Regions from separate parts of the Bradyrhizobium sp. HKCCYLR20261 genome, predicted to be linked through region 1. Evidence: predicted binding sites of a transcription regulator. Region 1 holds the regulator's gene; the other holds the start of a gene.
The links. The regulator LexA, encoded in region 1, represses DNA repair genes until DNA is damaged. The targets are predictions, from matches to a motif close to TGTTCNNNNTGTGTTCNG.
Positions count from the first base shown of each region.

Region 1 (7,168 bases):
ATTACGCCGACTGCGCTTTCGCAGCTCTCGCCGGCGACGAGGTTGTCGGGCGCGCCTTCGCGGTGCCCTTCGCCTTCGGCATCGAGGGCCGCGACGAACTGCCCAATGCCGGCTGGGACGAGGTGATCCGATGGGGTCACGAGGACCGCATGCTGGGACGGCAGCAGACGACCATGAGCGCATTGGAGATCGCCCTGCTGCCGAAGGCGCGCGTGCCGGGCAGCTCGCGCGCCATGCTCGATGCGTTCAAGCAATGCGCGCGAGCGAAGGGCTTCTCCGAGCTCTACGCGCCGGTGCGGCCGAACCAGAAGCATTTGCAACCGAAGACGCCGATGCGTGACTATCTCGAACAGCGACGCGCCGATGGCCAGCTCGCCGATTCCTGGCTGCGCACGCACCTCGCCATCGGCGGCGAGATCGTCAAGATTGCGCCTTGCTCGATGACCATTGTCGGCACGCTTGCAGAGTGGTCACAATGGACGGGCGTGCCATTCGATCATTCAGGCGAGGTCGAGATCCCCGGCGCGCTGGTGCCCGTGCTCACATCGGTCGAGCAAGATTACGCCGTCTACGTCGAACCCAACGTGTGGATCAGGCATCCGGTGTGATATGAACTCACTTCGTCGAATTATTTCCGGCCGTGCAAAACTCGCGACGTTGGTTGCCGGCCGAGGCGAGCCCGTCGTCTTCCTGCATGCAGCGGTGTTCGACCACACCATGTGGCTTGCGCAGATCGACGACATCGCAGCCACCCACACGGCGATCTCCTACGATCGCCGCGGCTTCGGAGAGACGGTGGCAGAGATCGAAGACCATTCACCGGTTGCCGACTTGCTCGCGGTGATCGATGCGCTCGCGCCGGGCCGGCAGGCGACGCTTGTCGCCTGTTCGCAAGGCGGAAAGATCGCGCTCGACTTCGCGCTGGCGCAGCCGTCGCGGACACGTGCCCTCGTTCTGATCGCGCCATCGATCAGCGGAGCGCCAGAGCCGGTCTACCCACCGGCCATCACGGCGCTGCTGCGCGATGTCGCCGCAGCAGAGGCGGCACGCGATTGGGACCGCGTCAGCATGCTCAAGGCGCATCTCTGGCTCGACGGTCCGCTCGCACCTGATGGGCGCGTATCGGGCGAGTTGCGCGACATGTTTCTGCAGAAGAACGCCGCCGCGCTGCGCGCAGCGCCGGTGGGCGCAAGTCTCGACGTGACACCTGCCTTCCCGCGCCTCGGCGAGATCACCGCGCCGGCGCTCGTGATCTGGGGCGACCTCGACTTTCCTCATATCCAGGAGCGAAGCCGATTGCTTGCTGCGACGATGCCGAACGCGGCCGGTCACGGGATCACCGGTGTTGCGCATCTGCCGAGCCTCGAACAGCCCGCGGAGGTCACCGGACTGATCACGAGGTTTCTCGCCACATTGTAAGAGCGCCCCGCGCGAGGCTGCTCCCCAAGGCACCGGTCGGATTGGCCCCTTGGCCCCGCCCTGCGCGTTCGGTTAGAACGCGACTCCCTCGACTCGTCCGCTTCCTTCCAAAGGAACTCTGATGGCCTTGATGCCGGTGTCCGATGCGTTGTCCGCGGTGCTTGCCGGCGCCGAGCCGCTGCCTGAGGAGATGGTCGGGCTGGACGAGGCATTCCACCGCATCCTGGCGCGCGACCTGGCAGCACTGCGGACGCAGCCGCCGGAGGCGATGTCGGCGATGGACGGTTACGCGCTGCGGGCGGCCGATGCCGACAGGCCGGGCGCCAAGCTCAAGGTGATCGGCGAGGTCGCGGCCGGGCGGCCGTTCGATCGCGTGGTCGGCGCTGGCGAGGCGGCGCGCATCTTCACCGGCGGCGTCGTGCCGGAGGGCGCCGATGCGGTCGTCATCCAGGAGGATACGACCGCGGAGGGCGGCCATGTGGTCGTCAATGAGGCCGCCATCAAGGGCCGGCACATCCGCCCCGCTGGCGTCGACTTCCACCAGGGCATGGTGCTGCTGAAGGCCGGACGCCGGCTCAGCGACCGCGACCTGTCGCTGGCGGCCAGCATGAATCATCCGGCGCTGCCGGTGCGGCGGCGGCCCAAGGTGGCGCTGCTCGCGACCGGCGACGAACTGGTGATGCCGGGCTCCGAGCCCGGTCCCGGCCAGATCGTCTACTCCAACGGCTATGCGCTGCGGGCGCTGGTGCGTAGCGAGGGTGCCGAGCCGATTGATCTCGGCATCGCCGTCGACACGATGGAGGCCACCGTGGCCGGCATCCGCCGGGCACGCGAGTCCGGCGCAGATATCTTGATCACCACCGGCGGCGCCTCGGTCGGCGACCATGATCTGGTCAAGCAAGCCCTCGAGGCCGAAGGCGTCGAGATGGCGTTCTGGAAGATCGCGATGCGGCCGGGCAAGCCGATGATGCACGGCCGGCTCGGCGGCATGAGGGTGATCGGCCTGCCGGGCAACCCGGTGTCGTCCTATGTCTGCGCCATCCTGTTCCTGGTGCCGCTGATTCGTGCCCTGCTCGGGCGCGAGGAGGTCGCGCCGCCGCGCGAGACCGCCCTGCTCGGCCGCGAACTCGGGCCGAACGACTCACGCGAGGACTATCTGCGCGCGCAGTTGGAAGAGCGCCCCGACGGCACGCTGATCGCCACGCCGGTGAACCAGCAGGATTCGTCTCTGCTCGGGAATCTCGCGCTTTCGCAGGCGCTGGTGATCCGTCCGGCCTTCGCGCCGAAGGCTCCCGCAGGCAGCCCTTGCGAGATCCTGCGCCTGCCCAGGTGAGGCGTCGGTGGGTGGGCTTCCTCCGGTAAAGCTCGGTCCATTCATCATATTTTTAGGATTGCAGAACACACATCGAACAGATAGTGTCCGTTCATGATTTGTTTTTAGTATGTTGCGGGTGACGTGAATGACGGTCGTCCAGTCTGGCTCTGGGACGCAAGAGCTCTTGAGAACTTCGGACGACAACCAACCGGGGACCAGGTCGAGATGCTGACGCGCAAACAGTACGAACTTCTGCGGTTCATCAACGAACGGCTCAAGGAAGCCGGCGTGCCGCCGTCCTTCGACGAGATGAAGGATGCGCTCGACCTGCGCTCCAAGTCCGGCATCCATCGGCTGATTACAGCTCTCGAAGAGCGCGGCTTCATCCGCCGGCTGCCCAATCGCGCCCGCGCGATCGAGGTGATCAAGCTGCCCGAGCTCTCGCAGGCCGCCAACAACCGGCGCGGCGGCTTCACGCCGTCGGTGATCGAGGGCAATCTCGGCAAGGTTCGCACATCGACACCGGCGCTCGACGATGGTGAGCGTCCCGTCGCGGTGCCGGTGATGGGCCGGATTGCCGCGGGTACGCCGATCGAGGCGCTGCAGACGCGCAGCCACACCATCAGCGTGCCGGCCGACATGCTTGGCAATGGCGAACACTACGCGCTCGAAGTCCGCGGCGATTCGATGGTCGACGCCGGCATCCTCGACGGCGACATGGCGCTGATCCAGCGCAACGAGTCCGCCGACACCGGCGACATCGTCGTGGCGCTGATCGACGACGAGGAAGCGACGTTGAAGCGCTTCCGCCGCCGCGGCGCGTCGATCGCCCTGGAGCCGGCCAACACGGCGTATGAGGTGCGCATCCTGCCGCCCAACCGGGTGAAGATCCAGGGCAAGCTGGTCGGGCTGTACCGGAAGTACTGAGTCCCGGCGTCTGCGAGGCCGCCGGATCTGCCCAGCAGATCGGCGGTGTGAGCCGCCCGGACTCGCGGCCGCCTATTTATGAGTCAGTTGAGAATGCACATCATGATGTGCAGCGCGGCACACTCAAACGCTTGTGATCGGCAGCGCCCGCGCGCACTGCAGATCAGCGCAGAATTGCCGCGAAGCGCGCGCTAACATCGCTCCCGATGTCCACTCTGATAGAGGCCTGCGCCTGTCCGGGGGGAGCGTGGGTCAGCTATCTCTGAACGAGGAGCGATCCGATGTGTGACTACAGCCTCCATGCCGTTGCCTCCCGTCCCGCCAAAGTCGGCGAGACGCTGATCTCGACGACGTTCCGCGGCACCGCGACCCGCGGCTTCGCCTTGGAAAGCGAGCCGACCGTCGCGGTCTGCATGCTGCCCGGCACCGAGCTCGCCTTTGCCGAGGACGTTCGCTACGACAGCCGCTGGCTGTGGACCCGCACGATCCGCGAGCGCGTCGCCAAGTTCAACACCATCGAGAAGCACATTCCCGACCGCCATCACGACGCGATCGAGTTCGCGGATGGACGCCATGTGCTGGTGACTCAGCTCTGCGAGGGCCAGCGCGTCACCGTGCTGCAATTGCCGGTCAGCAAGCAGCCGGGCGAACGACGCGAGATCGCGGAGGAGGCGCCGGCGCAGCAGCCGACGCCAATCCGCCGCATCAGCATCACCTGAGCCACGCGCAACATTCGATGGGCTGAGCGTCAGCTCATTGTCATGCGGATCGCACGCTGACGCCGCAATCGTCGACCGGCTCTACTCCGGAGCCGACCGTTGCGGCGCCGGTGTCGTGTGCTGCATTCGACCCAAGGACTAATCCTCTCCAGCCTGCTCCGTGTCAGGCGGTGTCGCGTCCTGCGCGCGCGACGGTGGCGCGCGCGGCGTCAGCGTCGCCTCGAACTCGCTGGGCTCGGCGGGTGCCGGCCACCACGGCCGGCCCGTGCCGTCGGCGCGCACCGGCGTGACGGCAAGGCCCTTGCCGTTCTGCACGAGCATCAAGGCCCCCTGCTGCTGCAGGCGCGGACGGTCGATCACGGCAGCCTCGCACGACTGTGGGGCCGAGCGCGCCGTCACCACCAGCGCGGCGCGGGTGCAATCGTCGGCAAGTGCATCGACCCGCAGCGCCAGCGCGACGATGCGGCCGTCTGCCATCGCGACCACGCAGCCCTGCTCGTCACAGGACACGCCGTCACCAAGCGACGAATCGGCGGGCAGCCGCGCGTCGGCGTCGGCCGCGAGCCATTCCTTGGTGACGAACACGTCCTTGCCGCTGCGCATCACATGCAGGCGTCCGTCGCGGCCGCGGACGGCCACCGCGCGGCCATCGCCGGAGACGAGAATATCGGGACGGGGCGTCATCGCGGCCCAGGCCGTGGCCGCCGCCAGCAGCACGGCGCCCGACCAGCGCAGCGGCGTGCGCAACAGGCCGATCAGGATGAGGCCCAGGCTGGCCGCGATCAGCGGGCCGATGCCGAACGCCGGGATACGGCCGACGGCACCGGGCAGCGCCGCCACCCAGCGCGTCACGGCGATCATCCAGTCGATGCCCCAGCCCATCAGCGTCCACCAGGGGCCATCGAGGCCGAACGGCGCTGCGAGCAGGCCCAGCAGGCCCGCCGGCATCACCAGCACCGAGACCACCGGCATCGCCGCGAGATTGGCGAGCACGCCATAGGGCGTGATGCGGTGGAAATGGAAGGCGGCATAGGGCGTCGTCGCGAGCCCCGCGATCAGCGAGGCCAGCAGCAGCATGGACAGTTCCCGGCCGCCCCACAGCGCGATGCGCTGCGTGGTCGAACTGTCGGGGGTCGCGAACAGTCTCGGCAGGCCGAACTGCACCAGCGCGACGAGGCCGAGCGTGGCCGCGAACGACATCTGGAAGCTCGGATGCACCAGCGCTTCGGGGGCCGCGATCAGGACGATCATGGCGGCCACCGCGAGCGTGCGGAAGGTGACGGCGCGGCGATCGACCATCACGGCGATCAGCACCACGGCCGTCATGAAGAACGATCGCTGCGTGGCGACCTCGGCACCCGACAGCAGCAGATAGAACGCGGCCGCGACCAGTGCCGCGGCGGCGGCCCATTTCTTGATCGGATGGCTGATGGTCAGGCCGGGGATCAGCGCGAGCAGCGCGCGCACGGCGAAGAACACGACGCCGGCCACGACCGCCATGTGATAGCCCGAGATCGACAGCACGTGGCCGAGGCCGGAGACGAACATCGCGTCGTTGACATCCGGCGTGATGGCGTCGCGCCGTCCGGTCAGCAGCGCAGTAGCAATGGCGCGCTCGTCACCACTGAGACGGGAGCGGATGCGCGCATCGATCGCATCGCGCAGGCCCTGCATGGTCGCGGCGTAGCGCAGGGCGTAGCTGCTCTCCTGTGGCGGTGGCTGGGCCGTGATCGTGCCCATCACGAAACCGGAGGCGCCGATGCCCTGGAAAAACATGTCGCGCGCGAAGTCGTAACTGCCGGGACGCACCGGCGCGAGCGGCGGCAGCAGCCGCGCCTTGAGCTGCACGAAGCTGCCAACCTCCGGCGCCGTGCCCTTGCGCACCGCGAGCCGCACGCGCACCAGCGCGACGCTGCTGCGCGGGCTCTCCATCGATGCCACCCGCAGCACGATGCGGTCGCTGCGCTCGCGGATGTCGCGCGCTTCGACGAAGCCTGTGAGCGAGACCGAATACAGCGGCCGCGCCAGCACGGGGTGGGCGACGCGGGCGGTCCGGGCGGTCGCGGCGGCAAAGCCGGCCGCCGCCGCTGCGATCATCACGACCGCCGGAAACAGCCGATGCCGGCGCATCAGCCCGGCCGCGACGCAGAGCAGCACCGCGGTGACCGCGGTGACCCACAGCACGGGCTCGTGGTCGGCGGAAAAATACAGCGCGATGCCCGCGCCGAACGCGACGGGCACCCACGGCAGCAGCCGCCCTGCGCCGGCCTCCTCCCGGGCCCAGCTCTTGAGCTTGCCGGCAAGCGACGGCCATGCGCCGGCGCCGATCGCGGGCCAGCCGGCGGCAAGCGCGCCGCGCGGCGGCCAGACATCGGCCATCACGCCCGCGAACCCGCGCCGCCCTCCTGGCGGCCGCACCGGCCCCGCCATGCCCACACCACCCGCTACCGGACTGGCGTCAGGCTACCGGAAGCTGTGCGAGCGCGCCTAGCAGAACGGAACGGGAATACCGGTCGATGCATCCCGCAATGCACGGGAACTTTCGTGCACCCCCGGACTTATACGGTCATGGACGACCACGCGATCGACGACCCCTTCGCCGACCTCGAACTCGAGAAGGCGATCCACCTGCGCTGGACCCTGCGCGACATCAAGGCCAACCGGCTCACCCTCTCTCCCGTCAGCGACGAGGACCTGTCCCTGCTCGCCGAGCGCGGCCTCGTCGAGCTCGGCGAGGGCGTGCCGACACTGACCGATGCCGGCCAGGACGCGATCGGCTGAGCGGCGC
Region 1 covers NZ_JBNPUZ010000006.1:379,094-386,261, forward strand. Annotated here, with positions in the region: gene ACQR1L_RS17150 (hypothetical protein) at 1-608, shown strand, start outside; gene ACQR1L_RS17155 (alpha/beta fold hydrolase) at 610-1,419, shown strand; gene ACQR1L_RS17160 (molybdopterin molybdotransferase MoeA) at 1,541-2,752, shown strand; gene lexA (transcriptional repressor LexA) at 2,960-3,661, shown strand; gene ACQR1L_RS17170 (hypothetical protein) at 3,943-4,380, shown strand; gene ACQR1L_RS17175 (ComEC/Rec2 family competence protein) at 4,519-6,810, opposite strand; gene ACQR1L_RS17180 (hypothetical protein) at 6,949-7,161, shown strand.

Region 2 (7,168 bases), on a different contig from region 1:
CGGCGATCTTCAAATCCTTGACGAACAGCTCGTACTCCCGCGCCTTGGCGTCCGCATCGGGCAGCCGGAGCAAATAGGACGGGTGCACCGTGATCATCGCCTGGGGGCCCTCAGCCAGGTCGACGATATGGCCCCGGTTCTTGGTGACCTGGGTGATCTTGCCGAACACCGCCTGCGCGGCGGTCGCGCCCATCGCGACCACCAGGGCCGGGCGGACGGCGGCGAGCTCGCGCTCGTACCAGGGACGGCAGGCCTTGATCTCCGGCGTGGCCGGCTTCTGGTGCAGCCGGATCTTGCCGCGCGGCACGAACTTGAAGTGCTTGACGGCATTGGTGACGTAGACCTTGGAGCGGTCGATGCCGGCCTCTTCCAGGGCGCGGTCGAGCATCTGGCCGGCCGGGCCGACGAAGGGATGGCCGGCGAGGTCCTCCTTGTCGCCGGGCTGTTCGCCGACCAGCATCAGTGGCGCATGCTCAGGGCCTTCGCCGAACACGGTCTGCGTGGCGTCCTTCCACAGCGGGCAGGCGCGGCAGGCGGCAGCCTCTTCACGCAAGGTCTGAAGATCGGTCGCCTCGACATCACGTGAGGTCTGAGCAGCAGGCGCGGGCGCTTTCGGCTTGCGGGTCATCGCGGTCTCCTCGACGCGTTTCTGCGGCTTGTGCGGTTCGGTGCCGGGCTCTGCGATCATCACGGAGGTGCGCCGGCTGGCTTCGGCGATCAGCGGCTGGATCAGCCTGGCCTCAGGCAGGTTCTGCCAATATTTCTTCGGCATCTCCTTTTCCATCGCCTTCACTTTCAGCCGTGCCGGATTGAAAATGCTGGCGTAATAGCGAAGCCACACCTCTTCGAGCCGGTCTTCGGTCGGCGCTTCAGCCTTGCTCACACCCGGTGTGAAGGAGACGTGGCTGCCGTCCCAATGCGCGCAGAGTTCGGGCGTCAGGATCGACCAGGGCATGTCGGCGAAGCGGCGGGCGAAGAACGGAGCTGCGCGTTCGACGATGTGGTGCTCCGGCTCGAACCAGGCGACATAGCGCGCCTCGCGCTCGCGGCCGACCTCGCGGAAGCGGACGAAGGCGTGCATCTTGTGGACGTCGCGGCGCACGGCGCGGGCAAGCGCGTTGGCCTGGGCGACATCGGGATCGGTCGCGATGTCCATGAGATCGTGGTTGGTGCGCAGACGCCAGAGCAACCGGTAGAGCAGGGCGAAGCGGTTGGAATCGCTGTGCAGAATCGCGCTCTCGGCGAGCTCCATGAAGCTCGCCGGCACCGAGAACGCGCCCTTCGGGACATCGGGGAGCCGTGTCTCCGACTGATCGTCGAACAGATCCGCCGCCGCGCCCTTCACCCGCCAGCTCACATCGGCCGCCCTGACGTCGTTCATCGCCAGCGCCCGCGCCGCCTTGCGCCAGCCATCGAAATCGGTGTCGCTGTCGAGTGTTACGACGTGCATCTGTCTCCTTACGTCATTGCGAGGAGCGGAGCGACGAAGCAATCCAGAGTCGTCGTGTCGCCCCTGGATTGCTTCGGGCTTCGCCCCTCGCAATGACGACTTGGCTAAAATCCAAATCCGAGCTGCTGCGGTTTCGGCTGCAGCCGGGCCCTGAGGCTGGCGCCGTCCAGCAAGGACGGCGACGGCCGGTGGTCCGAGAGAACGATGAACGGCAGCGCCTTGTTCCGGATGACGTTGAGCTGGGCCAGATCCGCGAAGCGGATCGTGGTGGTGCGTCGGGTGGCGAGGATGCGCTGGACGGTGCGGGTGCCGAAGCCGGGCACGCGCAGCAGCTCCTCGCGGCTGGCGGTGTTGATGTCGAGCGGGAAGCGGTCGCGGTGGCGCAGCGCCCAGGCGAGCTTGGGGTCGATGTCGAGCGGCAGCATGCCTTCGTTCTCCTCGACGATCTCCTCGGCGTCGAAGCCGTAGAACCGCATCAGCCAGTCGGCCTGGTACAGCCGGTGCTCGCGCACGAGGGGCGGGGCCTGCAACGGCAGCGCGCGGCTGGCATCGGGAATCGGGCTGAAGGCCGAGTAATAGACCCGCTTGAGCTTGTAGGCGCCGTACAGATTGGCCGAGGTCGACAGGATGGTGCGGTCGTTGGCGGCATCGGCGCCGACGATCATCTGCGTGCTCTGGCCGGCCGGCGCGAAGCGCGGCGGCCGGGCGCGGCGCACCGTCTTCTTCGCCTCCGCCGTCTCGTCGAGCTTGAGCCGCAGGCGGCCCATGGTGCGGCGGATCGCGCGCTGGTCCTTCTCCGGCGCGAGCCTGGTCAGGCTGTCCTCGAGCGGCGTCTCGATGTTGATGCTGAGCCGGTCGGCATATCTGCCGGCCTCGGCGATCAGCGCCTCGTCGGCCTCCGGAATTGTCTTCAGATGGATGTAGCCGCGGAAGCGATGCTCCTCGCGCAGCTTGCGCGCGACGGAGACGACCTGCTCCATCGTGTAGTCGGGACTGCGGATGATGCCCGACGACAGGAACAGCCCCTCGATGTAGTTGCGGCGATAGAAGTCGATCGTGAGCTTCACCACCTCGTCGACCGTGAAGCGGGCGCGCGGCACGTTGGAGGAGGCGCGGTTGACGCAATACAGGCAGTCGAAGTTGCAGGCATTGGTCAGCAAAATCTTGAGAAGCGAGATGCAGCGTCCGTCCGGCGCATAGGAGTGGCAGATGCCCATGCCCGGCGAAGTCGAGCCGAGCCCCTTGCCGTCACGGGAATCCCGCATCTCCGTACCGCTGGAGGCGCAGGACGCGTCGTACTTGGCGGCATCGGCCAGGATCTCCAGTTTGCGCAGCAGCTCCATGCTTTTGAATCCCTTTGATTCCACTCGTTGAATCCGGACCGGGTCAATCCCGATTGACTCTCTCGGACGCGTTAGCTTTATATTAGAACGTATCATGAACAAAGAGGTTCGTCGCGGGTTCAACTGCCTGCATTCATTTTGAAGAACGGCAGCACTCGCACGATGGATTGAAAGGAGCGGCGACGGATGACCGGCGCACGCATGGATACGCTCGCGCGTCTGCGCGGCCGCATTGCCCGTCTCGAAGCGGCCGATGGCGCGCATGATCTGCGCCGGGTCGCGCTCGGCCATGACGAGGCGGACGCGGTGCTGCAGGGCGGGCTCGCCACCGGCGCGCTGCACGAGGTGTTCGCGGAAGGCGGCCGCCAGGCGGCGGCCGCGACCGGCTTCGTGTGTGGCCTCGCCGCGCGCGTCGCCGCACGGAAGCCGCTGATCTGGATCCGGCAGGACTTTGCCGAGCGCGAGGCCGGCGCGCTGTCGATGAGCGGGCTCGCCGAGCTCGGCCTCGATCCGCGCCGCCTCGTGGTCGTGCGCGCGCCCGATCTCGATCATGCCCTGCGCACCGCCGCCGATGCACTCGCCTGCGATGCGCTGGGCGGCGTGATGCTGGAGGTGTGGGGCGAGACGCAAAAGCTCGATCTCGTCGCCAGCCGCAAGCTGACCCTGGCAGCGCAGGAGTCCGGCGTGACCGCGCTGCTGCTGCGCGTCGCCGCGACGCCGGAGCCGTCGACCGCGGAGACGCGCTGGATGGTGCGCACCGCGCCGTCGTCCGAGGTCGCGCCGTGGATGGCGTGGGGCGCGCCGCGGCTCGATGCCGAGCTCATTCGTAACCGTCACGGCCAGACCGGACGATGGATCATGGAGTGGATGCCCGATGCGTGCCGTTTCAGCGAATCGGCGGCGGATCCTCAGCCTGTGGCTGCCGCGCCTGCCCATCGAGCGCATCAAGCGGAGCCGCGTCGCCGATCCGCTTGAGCAAGGCAAGCCGCAGGTCGTTCTTATCAAGGACGCCAATGCGCTTCTGATCCATTCGCTCGACGAGGCCGCGGCGCGCCATGGCGTGTCGCTCGGCCAGCCCTTGGCGAATGCCCGCGCGGTCTGTCCCGACCTCGTCGCGCATGAGGCCGATCTCGCCGCCGATGCCAGGCTGCTGGAGAGCATCGCCGACTGGTGCGACCGCTTCACGCCCTTGGTGGCGCTCGATCCGCCGCACGGGCTATCGCTCGACATCACCGGCTGCGTGCATCTGTTCGGCGGCGAGACAAAACTGATGCAGTCGGTGTGCGATGCGCTGACCGCGCACGGCCTCACCGTGTCGGCGGCGATCGCCTCCAACGCGGTCTGCGCGCGGACGCTGAACCGGCAGGTGCACGGCCGCATCGTTGCTGATGGCGAGGAGGCGGCGGCGGTCTCAGCCCTGCCGGTGGCCGCGCTCGGCGGCAGTGAGGCCATTACGCTCGGCCTGCGCCGCGCCGGCCTCAAGACCATCGGCGACGTCGCCTCGCGCGGCCGCAACGAGATCACCGCGCGCTTCGGCGCCGCCTTCACCCGCGTGCTCGCACAGGCGCTGGGCGAGGCCGATGCGCCGATCAGCCCGCGCAAGGTGCCGCCGGACTACATCGTCGACAAGCGCTTTGCCGAGCCGGTCGCGACCGACACCGTGATCGCGGCGAGCCTCTCCAGCCTTGCGGCGATGCTGGTGGCGGCGATGGCGCAGCAGGGCAAGGGCGCGCGGCGGCTCGAGGCCTGCTTCTTCCGCACCGACGGCTTGGTGCGCATCATCGCCGTCGACACCGGCCAGCCGGTGACGGACGCCGCCGTGATAGACCGGCTGTTCCGCGAGCGGCTGGAGGCCTTGAGCGATCCGCTCGATCCCGGCTTCGGCTTCGACATGATCCGGCTCGCCGCCGGCCGCAGCGAGATCGTGGTGCAGCAGCAGCGCGATCTCGACGCCCATGTCCACGACAATGACGAACTGTCGGCGCTGATCGACCGCATCGCCGCGCGTATCGGCGGCAAACGCGTCGTGGTGCATCTGCCGGTCGACACCTACGTCCCCGAGCGCGCGGCGCTGCCGCTGCCGGCCCAGCACCATCTCGCGGCCACCAGCACCGCCGCCTGGCCCGAACGTACCGACGGCGAGCCGCCGCTGCGTCCTTTGAGGCTGTTCGCGCGCCCCGAGGCCATTCAAGTGATCGCCGGCGTCCCCGACGGCCCGCCCGCCCGCTTCGTCTGGCGCCGCGCCGCGCATGCGGTGGTCCGCGCCGAAGGCCCGGAACGCATCGCGATGGAATGGTGGCGCCCCGACGGCCAGGGCCTGACCCGCGACTATTTCCGCGTCGAGGACGAACACGGCCTGCGCTTCTGGCTCTACCGCGACGGCCTGTATGACCGCGAGTTCGAGCAGCCGCCAAACGGCCCGCCGGTGCAGCCCCTCTGGTACATGCATGGACTCTTTGCATGAGGGCAGGGGACTACGATATTTGCAGCACGAAAGGTGCGCTCCCTCTCCCCGTTCTTCACGGGGAGAGGGCTGGGGTGAGGGGCAGCCACACCCACCGAGCGTGCGGAGAGCCCCCTCACCCGGATTGCATCTGGCGATGCAATCCGACCTCTCCCCGCAAGCGGGGCGAGGTAGGAGCGGCGCCAGCCGCCAGAGATGTGCTCACAATTGTAGGGCATAGCGCCACCTCAGCCTCCGCGGCCGCGCCATGACCCCCGTCGCCTACGCCGAGATCGGCGTCACCACCAATTTCTCCTTCCTGCACGGCGGCTCGCATCCCCAAGCCTATGTGCACCAGGCCGCCGATGACGGCCTCACCGCCATCGGCATCGCCGATCACAACACGCTGGCCGGCATCGTGCGCGCCTATAGCGAGCTGAATAACGACAAGCTGACCTACAGACCGAAACTGCTGTACGGCGCGCGGCTCGTCTTCACCTGCGGCACGCCGGACATTCTGGTCTATCCGCGCGACCGCGCGGCGTATGGCCGGCTGTGCCAGCTGCTGACTCAAGGCAAGCGCGGCAGCGACCTCGACAAGGTCGCCAAGGGTGATTGTCGCCTGACGTTCGAGGATCTGTTCGACTTCATCGACGGCCAGCTCGTGGTGCTGATGCCGCCGCATCGCTTCGACGAGGACGCCCTCGGCAACATCCTTGCTCGTCTGAAAGACAGCCCCGCCGAAGGCGTATGGCTCGCCGGCAGCCTGCTGTACCGCGGCGACGACCGCCGCCGGCTGGCGCGTCTCGCAAGGCTCGCGGCGTCAGCCAAGGTGCCGCTGATCGCCACCAACGACGTGCTGTATCACCACCCTAGCCAGCGCATGCTGCAGGACGTGCTGACCTGCATCCGCGAGAAGGCCTCGATCGAGAGCATCGGCCGCCGCCTGCAGGCCAATGCCGAGCGCCATCTCAAGCCGGGACATGAGATGGCGCGGCTGTTCCGCGATCATCCCGACGCCATCACCGAAACTCTCCGTTTCGCCGACCGCATCAGCTTCTCGCTCGACCAGCTCAAATACCAATATCCCGACGAGCCGGTACCGCCCGGCAAGACCGCGCAGGGCCATCTGGAGGACCTGACCTGGGCCGGCGCCAAGAGCTATTTCGGCGACAACCTCGATGACAAATTGCGCGCCGTCCTCAACAAGGAGCTGGCGCTGATCGCCGAGCTCAACTACGCGCATTACTTCCTCACCGTCCACGACATCGTGCGCTACGCCCGCAGTGAGGGCATCCTGTGCCAGGGCCGCGGCTCCGCGGCGAATTCGGCGGTCTGCTACGTGCTCGGCATCACCTCGGTCGATCCGACCAAGATCGACCTGTTGTTCGAGCGCTTCATCTCCAAGGAGCGGCTGGAGCCGCCTGATATCGACGTCGATTTCGAGCATTCGCGGCGCGAGGAGGTGATGCAATATGTCTATCGCCGCTACGGCCGCCACCGCGCCGCGATCATCGCCACCGTCATCCATTATCGCCCGCGCAGCGCCATCCGCGACGTCGGCAAGGCGCTCGGCCTGACCGAGGACGTCACCTCCGTGCTCGCCGACACCGTGTGGGGCAGCTGGGGCGACGGCCTCTCGGACATGCAGGTGCGCCAGGCTGGGCTCGATCCGAAAAATCCGATGATCCGCCGCGCGGTGGAGCTCGCCTCGGAGCTGATCACCTTTCCGCGCCACCTCTCGCAGCATGTCGGCGGCTACGTGCTGACGCAGGACCGGCTCGACAGCTACGTGCCGATCGGCAACGCCGCGATGGACGACCGCACCTTCATCGAATGGGACAAGGACGATGTCGACGCGCTCAGCATGATGAAGGTCGACGTGCTCGCGCTGGGCATGCTGACCTGCATCCGCAAGAGTTTTGCGCTGAT
Region 2 covers NZ_JBNPUZ010000005.1:128,971-136,138, forward strand. Annotated here, with positions in the region: gene ACQR1L_RS13220 (UdgX family uracil-DNA binding protein) at 1-1,450, opposite strand, end outside; gene ACQR1L_RS13225 (putative DNA modification/repair radical SAM protein) at 1,555-2,793, opposite strand; gene ACQR1L_RS13230 (ImuA family protein) at 2,980-3,768, shown strand; gene ACQR1L_RS13235 (Y-family DNA polymerase) at 3,668-5,257, shown strand; gene ACQR1L_RS13240 (error-prone DNA polymerase) at 5,505-7,168, shown strand, end outside.
Region 2: the regulator LexA is predicted to act here: its motif matches at 2,877-2,894, upstream of ACQR1L_RS13225 (putative DNA modification/repair radical SAM protein).